4 regions of the Blautia intestinihominis genome follow, and region 3 is predicted to be linked to each of the others. Evidence: predicted binding sites of a transcription regulator. Region 3 holds the regulator's gene; each other region holds the start of a gene.

Region 1 (2,207 bases), on a different contig from region 3:
CGGACAGGAAGTAGTACTGTGTCTGAGCTTCTGTCAGGATAGATACTGGAGGAAGTACGCCGAATGCATCTGCGGACAGGAAGATTACGTTCTTAGCTGCCGGTGCAGAAGAGATCGGGCGAACGATTTTTTCGATGTGGTCGATCGGATAGGAAACACGAGTGTTCTCTGTTACGCTCTTATCGTTGAAGTCAATCTTTCCGTTTGCATCAACTGTTACGTTCTCAAGAAGAGCGTTACGTTTGATTGCATTGTAGATGTCCGGCTCAGAGTCTTTGTCAAGGTTGATAACCTTAGCATAGCATCCGCCTTCAAAGTTGAATACACCGTTGTCATCCCAGCCGTGCTCGTCATCACCGATCAGGAGACGTTTCGGGTCTGTGGAAAGAGTTGTTTTACCTGTTCCGGAAAGTCCGAAGAAGATAGCTGTGTTTTCGCCATTCATGTCTGTGTTAGCAGAGCAGTGCATAGCTGCGATGCCTTTCAGTGGAAGGAAGTAGTTCATCATAGAGAACATACCTTTCTTCATTTCTCCGCCGTACCATGTGTTGATGATAACCTGCTCTTTGGATGTAATGTTGAACATTACAGCTGTTTCAGAGTTGAGGCCAAGTTCTTTGTAGTTTTCAACTTTTGCTTTGGAAGCATTGTATACAACGAAATCTGGCTCAAATGTCTCAAGTTCTTCAGCTGTTGGCTGGATGAACATGTTTGTAACAAAGTGTGCCTGCCATGCAACTTCAACGATGAAACGGATAGCCATACGAGTATCAGCGTTAGCACCGCAGAATGCGTCAACTACGAAAAGTTTCTTGTTGGAAAGTTCTTTCTGAGCAAGTGCTTTACAAGCTGCCCAAGCTTCCTGTGTTGCAGGATGGTTGTCATTCTTGTATTCATCAGAAGTCCACCAAACGGTATCTTTGGAGTTCTCATCCATAACGATGAATTTATCTTTAGGAGAACGTCCTGTATAGATACCTGTCATAACGTTAACAGCGCCAAGTTCTGTTTCCTGTCCTACTTCGAAGCCTTCAAGACCTGCTTTAGTCTCTTCCTCGAATAATACTTCATAAGAAGGATTGTATACAACTTCTGTTGTACCTGTGATGCCATACTTAGTTAAATCGATTTTTGCCATCTTACATTTACCTCTCTTCTTTATTGGAGCCATCTATATGCTGGCTGCTTTAACCTCTAAGAAGTGGAACACTCCGACTTCTCATAGAGATTATTATACATAATTCATCAATAAAAGCAATAAAAAAACCATTAAATTTTGAAAAAATGATAATAATTTAACACTGCATGTCGTGTTTGGGCAGTGATTTCAGCATTATCCTGCTTTCTTGACATAAGTATTCCCCAAATGTACAATGAATAAAAAAAAATCTTCTATATATAATATAGAAAGCATTTGCTGGCATCACCAGGCAGAAATATCATCAGAAAGGACGGGAATCTTATGAAGCAGCTTTACACAAGATGGGGAAAAAATCTCGACAGGGATCATGTGCTGGAGGAATATCCGAGACCACTTCTGATGAGAGAAGATTATCAGATCCTCAATGGCTGGTGGGATTATGCTTTTACTATAGACTATAAACAGCCACAGCAGTATGAGGGCAGGATCCTCGTGCCGTTTTCGCCTGAGACAGCTCTTTCAGGAGTCGGACGTCAGCTTAAACCAGATGAATATCTGTGGTACCGGAGAAATTTCGATCTTCCGGGCTGGGACAGAGAAAAGGGGCAAAACCGCATCCTGCTCCATTTCGGTGCGGTAGATCAGTCCTGTGAAGTTCGGATTAACGGACATAAGGTGAAACGTCATACGGGAGGATATCTTCCGTTTGAAGTGGATATTTCCAGATACGCGCAGGAAAGCGCAAATGAACTTATAGTAGCTGTCAAAGACTTGAGTGATACTTCCTACCATTCGAAGGGAAAACAGAAACTTAATGCAGGCGGCATGTTTTATACCGCCCAGAGCGGCATCTGGCAGACAGTATGGCTGGAAAAAGTGCCGGAAACCTACATAAAAGAAATAAAAACAGTTCCGGATATCGAGAAAAAGATCATCAGGATCAAAGTAAGTTCCAGTTATAGTACAGATAAAAAGAATGTGGATAAACTTTCCAGAAATCTTCCGATAGAAATAAAAATACGAAAACCAGGACTTTATCCAGATCCGGTAGTGAAACCGTCACAGA
Region 2 (2,207 bases), on a different contig from region 3:
TGAAAATAATCAAAAAATAGTATCTCTCAGATCCTCCGGAACATGAGAACTGTGGTAATTCTGATTGAGCGTGTCGAGAAGATCCATGTCCTCCTGCTCAATCTCAAAATCAAAAATACGTGCATTGGCAGCAATACGCTCTGGGCGGGTGGATTTTGGAATTACGGAGATACCCTTCTGAACAGCCCAGCGAAGTCCGATCTGAGCAGGCGTATGTGCATATTTCGTACCAAGTACGCAGAGGATATCATTGTCCAGATAAGCGCCTCGCGCCAGTGGAGCATAAGCCTGTACCTGGATCCCGTTTGCCTGGCAGTATTCAATGAGCTCCCGCGGATAGCAGAGAGGATGGCATTCGATCTGGTTGACTGCAGGAATGATCCCGGATACCTTACGAAGTTCTTCAAGATGACGGATCTCAAAATTGCTGACACCGATAGAAAGAGCCCGTCCAGATTCAAGAAATTTCTCCATTTCCTTCCAGGTATTGAGATAACATCCCGGAACCGGCCAGTGGATCAGATAAAGATCGATATAATCAAGACCAAGACGGTCAAGGCTTCGCTCAAAAGCCCCGTCCACATCTCCGAGACGCTGTGCGTTATTCCAGATCTTGGTGGTGATAAAAAGATCCTTACGCGGAACTCCGCATCGTGCAATACCACGTCCGACACTCTCTTCGTTCTTGTATGCAGAAGCAGTATCGAACAGGCGATAGCCGTTCTTGGCTGCGGATATGATGGCATTCTCTGCCTCGTCGTCAGCGGTGGCTTTATATAGACCCAATCCCAGAAGCGGTATGGTTCTGTCATTATTTAAGAATACAGAAGTAGTCAAAATGCTTCCTCCTTGCTTATCAATTTGAAAATTTTTATATATTATAACATAAAAATGTGAAAGAAGAACATCAAATATGTTAAATATTTAATACATGAAGTTACATAGGCATGGAAAAAAGGTGAAAATAAAGATTGTTAATATTAAAACGATGACGTTATTTATATAACGAGAAAAATGATCGGCAGATGCGAAAAAATGCAAAAAAAGAAATAGAAACAGGAATGATTTTTGTGCGGTTTTTCTCAATATAGCCTTGATTAACTATAACAAAAGATGTATAATGAATTTAATTGATAAATTCTTGTCAGAAGTTTGTCACGTTTAAGACAGACTGACAGGGATTCGTGCAGAAAGGAGTAGACAATGCACTTAATAAAAGATGAAAACGGAAACCTTGTCCAGCATGGACACGAACATACAGAGGGACACACACACGAACACACACATGCGGATGGTGTGACTCATACACATTCTCATTCTCACGGAGACGGCGAACATGCACATACACACGACAGCAGCTGTTCCAGCCAGGAACACTGTGGATCCTGTGAGGGCGGAGACTGCAAGAAAGAGACAGTAGCACTTCTGACTTACATGCTGCAGCACAATGAGCATCACGCAGCAGAGCTTGACCAGATGGCCGATAACCTGGAGAAGATGGGACTTGCAAGTTCAGCCAAGACAATCAAGGAAGCAGTTGCAGATTTCCAGAAGGGCAACATGCGCCTGGGACTTGCACTTACACTTGTTAAGGAAGAAATGAAATAGGATCTGTTACTGTGAACGGTAATCTTGAATTTTAATATGACACAATAATATGACACAACAGAACGGCGGAGGTGAGAGTTATGTGTCTTGCAACTGTATACAAAGAAAGCGATAATTCTGTTATCTTTAAGAATGTATCCAGAATTGATGTAGATGGAAATAAACTGGTGCTCAGAGACATTATGGGAGATGAGCGTGTCGTAGAGGGACATATCCTTATGGTAGACCTGGCAAACAGCATTGTAAAGCTTTGCTGCGATGACTGATCGTCCGGGACTTACAAGAATCAAATAAAATTGCATAAGGAGGTGCAGCTATGGCATCAGTAAAATTGACTGAGCTGATGAAAGAAAGACAACTTCTTTCTTTTGAACTGTTTCCGCCCAAGACCGACAAGGGCATGGAGAATCTTCCGGGAACGATCGAGCATCTCTGTCAGTTTGATCCAGAATATATCTCTGTTACATACGGAGCCGGAGGCGGCAATGTAGGAGCGAACAGAGAAGTATGCCAGATGGTAAAGAAAGCCGGTACTGTTCCGGTAACTCATTTTACGGTTATCAAGAACACCAAAGAAGGAATCAGGGATCAGCTTGAGA
Region 3 (2,207 bases):
CACCCGGATAATTCAGAAGATAAGTTTCCAGCCAGGAAATACTCTCCATGTCGAGGTGGTTGGTCGGCTCATCGAGGAGAAGAATGTCCGGCTTGGAGATCAGGAGTTTACCAAGAGCGACACGGGTCTTCTGTCCACCGGAGAGGGTTTCGACCTGTTTGGAAAAATCTTCGTCCGTAAAGCCAAGACCCTTGAGGACACCCATCAGCTCGCTCTTGTAGGCATAGCCGTTTTCCAGCTCAAATTCGTGGGTCAGGCGGGTGTAGGTGTTCATCAGACGGTCAAGTTCCTCGCCGGAAGCGTTTTTCATCTGGACTTCGATCGCACGCATGCGGTCTTCCATGTCGATGATGTACTGCTTGGTTGTGAGCAGTTCCTCATAGACGGTGCGGTGTCCGCTGACATCCTGATACTGTGCGAGATAACCGATCTTCTTGTCCTTCATCAGAACGACCTGACCGGAATCCGCAGAAATTTCATTCATTATAATACGGAGAAGGGTTGTCTTACCTGCTCCGTTGTTGCCGATGAGAGCGGCTTTTTCACGCTCTTCTATATGAAATGAGGCATCGTTCAAAATGACTTTTTCGCCAAAAGATTTGCTGATGCCCTGACACGATAAAATCATAAATATTCCTCCAAAGTCAATATACGCTATGATTATAAGGTCAAATGATGGCTTTGTAAAGGAAATTTCCTCAAAAATTGTATAGATTTGACAACATTGATTGACAATAAAATAACATTTCGGTATAATTAACAGGAAAGTATAAGGAGGGGACAACGGTGGAAGCAAAACAGATATCAAAAGCTGTAATTAAGAGACTGCCCCGGTATTATCGCTATCTTGGCGAGTTACTGGAAGACAATGTTGAACGTATATCTTCCAATGATCTTAGTAAGAAAATGCGTGTCACAGCATCGCAGATCCGCCAGGATTTGAATAATTTTGGAGGATTTGGGCAGCAGGGATACGGTTATAATGTGAAATATCTCTATACAGAAATCGGTAAGATCCTTGGATTGGATGAGGTACATCCGATGATCATCATCGGTGCCGGTAATCTTGGACAGGCACTTGCCAATTACGTTGACTTTGAAAAACGTGGCTTTAAGCTGGAAGGGATTTTTGATGTCAATCCGGTACTGGAGGGCATCGCGGTCCGTGGAATTGAGATCCAGATGATCAGTAATCTCCCATTCTTCCTCAGAGAGAAGAATATTGAGATTGCGATCCTCACACTGCCGAAGAACAAGGCGAAGGATATGGCAGATATCCTGATCGAGAATGGTATCAAGGCAATCTGGAATTTTGCACATATCGATCTGGAGACTCCGGAGGATGTCATTGTAGAGAACGTACATCTTTCTGAGAGTCTGATGACGTTATCTTACAATCTCAGTCAATATCGTCAGGAACACGTGGAAGAGCAGCAATCATAACATGAGGACAGCAAGAGGCTGTTACCCGGCTCCTTAATGAAGGCGGCTGCGTAACAGCTTTTTGCTTTGTATCGTATATCGAGGAGATATCAGATGAAACGAATTGTAGGCGGATCGGAAATGAAAGCACTGGATAGCTGCACCATTACCGGAATGGGAGTTCCGTCCTGTGTGCTGATGGAACGGGCGGCACTGGCTGTTGTGGATGCAATGGAAGGACATTTTGCGGAAATGTCACAGAAACAGCGGATCTTGTGCGTCTGCGGAGGCGGGAACAACGGCGGAGACGGAGTCGCGATCGCCAGGATCCTGCATCTGCATGGATATAACGCGGAAATCTATATGCTCGGAAATCCGGATCACCGCACAAAGGAAACACGCCGCCAACTTAAGATCGCAGAGAATTATCAGGTTCCTCTGGTGAATAACCTGGCAGCAGGAGAATATACTACTATAGTAGATGCCATCTTCGGCGTTGGGCTTGACCGCTCGATCGAAGGAAAATACATAGAAATCATTCAGGCTTTGAACGAGGTTTCTGCATGGAAAGTGGCGGTAGATCTGCCGTCCGGGGTATGTAGCAACACGGGAAGAGAGCTTGGAATCGCATTTCGTGCGGATCTGACGGTGACGTTTGCATTCTGTAAAACAGGCTTGTGTTTTTATCCAGGCAAAAATTTTGCGGGAAAAATTGTTGTAGCAGATGTCGGCATCTACGAGAATCCGGATCTTCCGACACGGAAAGCGGCACTTGAGAAAAAAGA
Region 4 (2,207 bases), on a different contig from region 3:
CTAAACAGATCCTTCAGATCCTCCACACTCGCATCCTTCGGGTTACCCGGTGCACAAGCATCCGCATGTGCAGATTCAGCGAGGAACTGCAGATCTTCCTCTTTAATAGCCTCCAGCTTGGTCGGAATTCCCACATCAACAGAAAGCTTTCTAACCGCATCAATAGCAGCCTTTCTATATTCCTCCTGAGTCATAGAATCCACATCCTTCACACCCATTGCACGAGCGATCTCACGATACTTCTCTCCAGTGCATTCCTGGTTATATTCCATTACGATCGGAAGCATCATAGCGCATGCAACACCATGCGGAGTATCATAAACAGCACCCAGTGTATGAGCCATGGAATGTGCGATTCCAAGACCTACATTTGAGAATCCCATACCTGCGATATACTGTCCAAGAGCCATTCCCTCACGACCTTCTTTGGTATTTTCAACAGCTCCGCGAAGAGATTTGGAGATCAGTTCAATCGCTTTGAGATGGAACATATCTGTCATTTCCCATGCAGCTTTTGTGGTATATCCTTCGATTGCATGAGTCAGGGCATCCATACCTGTAGAAGCGGTCAGTCCCTTAGGCATTGAAGACATCATTTCCGGGTCAACAACTGCGATGATCGGCATGTCATGCGGGTCAACACATACAAATTTACGTTTCTTTTCTACATCTGTGATAACGTAGTTGATGGTAACTTCTGCTGCTGTTCCTGCTGTTGTCGGAACTGCAATGATCGGTACGCAAGGTTTCTTTGTCGGTGCTGTACCCTCCAGGCTTCTTACATCCTCAAATTCCGGGTTTGCGATGATGATACCGATTGCTTTTGCAGTATCCATGGAAGAACCACCACCGATTGCAATGATATAATCTGCACCGGATTTTTTGAATGCAGCTACACCATTCTGGACGTTCTGGATGGTCGGGTTTGCTTTGATATCAGAATAAATTTCGTATTCCAGACCCTCTTTTTCAAGGACATCTGTTACCTTGCTTGTTACGTTAAATTTGATCAGATCCGGGTCAGAGCATACAAATGCTTTTTTGAATGCATGTGCTTTTGCTTCGTTTGCGATCTCTGCAATTGCACCTGCTCCGTGATAAGATGTTCCGTTTAAGTTAATTCTATTTGCCATGATAATTACATCCCTTTCTGCGTCGCTCACGCCTTAACTTTGTTATTATCTTAACAATAGTTTTATAAAAAAGAAAGTTACAGAATCCAACAAGTGTAACGTTTTCTGTAACTTTCGTGATTTGTTCTAAATTTATGCATTCATATTCAGTAAAAATAACCAGATATGTCTTTCCTGTTTATGGAAACATTTCTGTAACGCCTGTATTTCCAACATTTTTGAAGTTGTCAGTTCAGGATCTCAAGCCTCACAAAAATCTCTGCAAGCTTCTCCGGCATCCCATCTACAATGATAGATGCCAGTTCTTCCGGGGTACATGTCACCCCTCCTGTCACCCATTTGACAGTCATATAAATAGAGCTTTGGCAGTACATTTCCAGCAGATAATGGACGTTTTCGCCCGGTACTTTGCCAGTTTTTTCACGAATTAAATTTTCGTAAAACTGTAAGATCAGCTCGAAATCATGCTGTCTGAGGGAATTCTGTTCGTCATAACGAAACGCTGCCGCAAAAAATGTCTGCTCTTCCTGAATATAAGTAAACTTCTTGACCAGAGCATCATAGACCGTCTTTCCACGTCCCATATGTTCAAAAGATTTCGTAAGAAGTTTGTCAAAATACCAGTTGATCAGGTCGTATTTGTCCAGAAAATTCCTGTAAAAAGTCTGTCTCGTAAGCTCACATTTCTCTGTGATCTGCTTCACTGTGATGTTCTCTACAGGAGTTGTCTGCATACATTCTTTCATGGCCCGTGCCAGCCGGTATTTGGTTTTTTCTCCCTTTGTCAGATCTCTCTGGTTGCCTGTTTCAGCCATTCTTTTTCTTCCTCATCTAAGTATGGTGATATGGTCGTATATACTTTCTGATGGTAATCATTCAGAAGTTTCCGCTCACGTTCTGTCATCTCTTCCGGGTTGATTCCCTCCAGATCAAATGGGACCATTGTCAGTGGTTCGAAGCACATAAACTGCCCGAAAGATGTCTTTTCTGCCTTTTTGCAGAGGACAAGATTTTCGTGGCGGATCCCGAATTCATTTTCCAGATAATAGCCAGGTTCGTCGGAGGTGATCATTC

Evidence for each region. Region 3 encodes Rex, which represses fermentation and respiration genes when NADH is low (regulators of the CRP and FNR family bind a similar motif). Its sites were predicted from a motif close to ATTGTTAANTANTTAACAAT; they were not measured.
Region 1: a site for Rex is predicted at 1,284-1,303, ahead of pckA (phosphoenolpyruvate carboxykinase (ATP)). Genes of this name have one in related genera too.
Region 2: a site for Rex is predicted at 1,130-1,149, ahead of WMO75_RS16230 (DUF8180 domain-containing protein). Genes of this name have one in related genera too.
Region 4: a site for Rex is predicted at 1,172-1,191, ahead of fucO (lactaldehyde reductase). Genes of this name have one in related genera too.

What each region holds. Positions count from the first base shown of each region.
Region 1 covers NZ_JBBMEI010000001.1:9,123-11,329, reverse strand. The annotation lists gene pckA (phosphoenolpyruvate carboxykinase (ATP)) at 1-1,138, opposite strand, end outside; gene WMO75_RS00035 (glycoside hydrolase family 2 protein) at 1,463-2,207, shown strand, end outside.
Region 2 covers NZ_JBBMEI010000076.1:394-2,600, forward strand. The annotation lists gene WMO75_RS16225 (aldo/keto reductase) at 10-837, opposite strand; gene WMO75_RS16230 (DUF8180 domain-containing protein) at 1,204-1,608, shown strand; gene WMO75_RS16235 (CooT family nickel-binding protein) at 1,689-1,874, shown strand; gene WMO75_RS16240 (methylenetetrahydrofolate reductase) at 1,925-2,207, shown strand, end outside.
Region 3 covers NZ_JBBMEI010000009.1:82,306-84,512, forward strand. The annotation lists gene abc-f (ribosomal protection-like ABC-F family protein) at 1-628, opposite strand, end outside; gene WMO75_RS04705 (redox-sensing transcriptional repressor Rex) at 787-1,443, shown strand; partial or broken gene WMO75_RS04710 (NAD(P)H-hydrate epimerase) at 1,537-2,207, shown strand, end outside.
Region 4 covers NZ_JBBMEI010000075.1:10,515-12,721, forward strand. The annotation lists gene fucO (lactaldehyde reductase) at 1-1,133, opposite strand, end outside; gene WMO75_RS16205 (TetR/AcrR family transcriptional regulator C-terminal domain-containing protein) at 1,361-1,948, opposite strand; gene WMO75_RS16210 (aminopeptidase P family protein) at 1,918-2,207, opposite strand, start outside.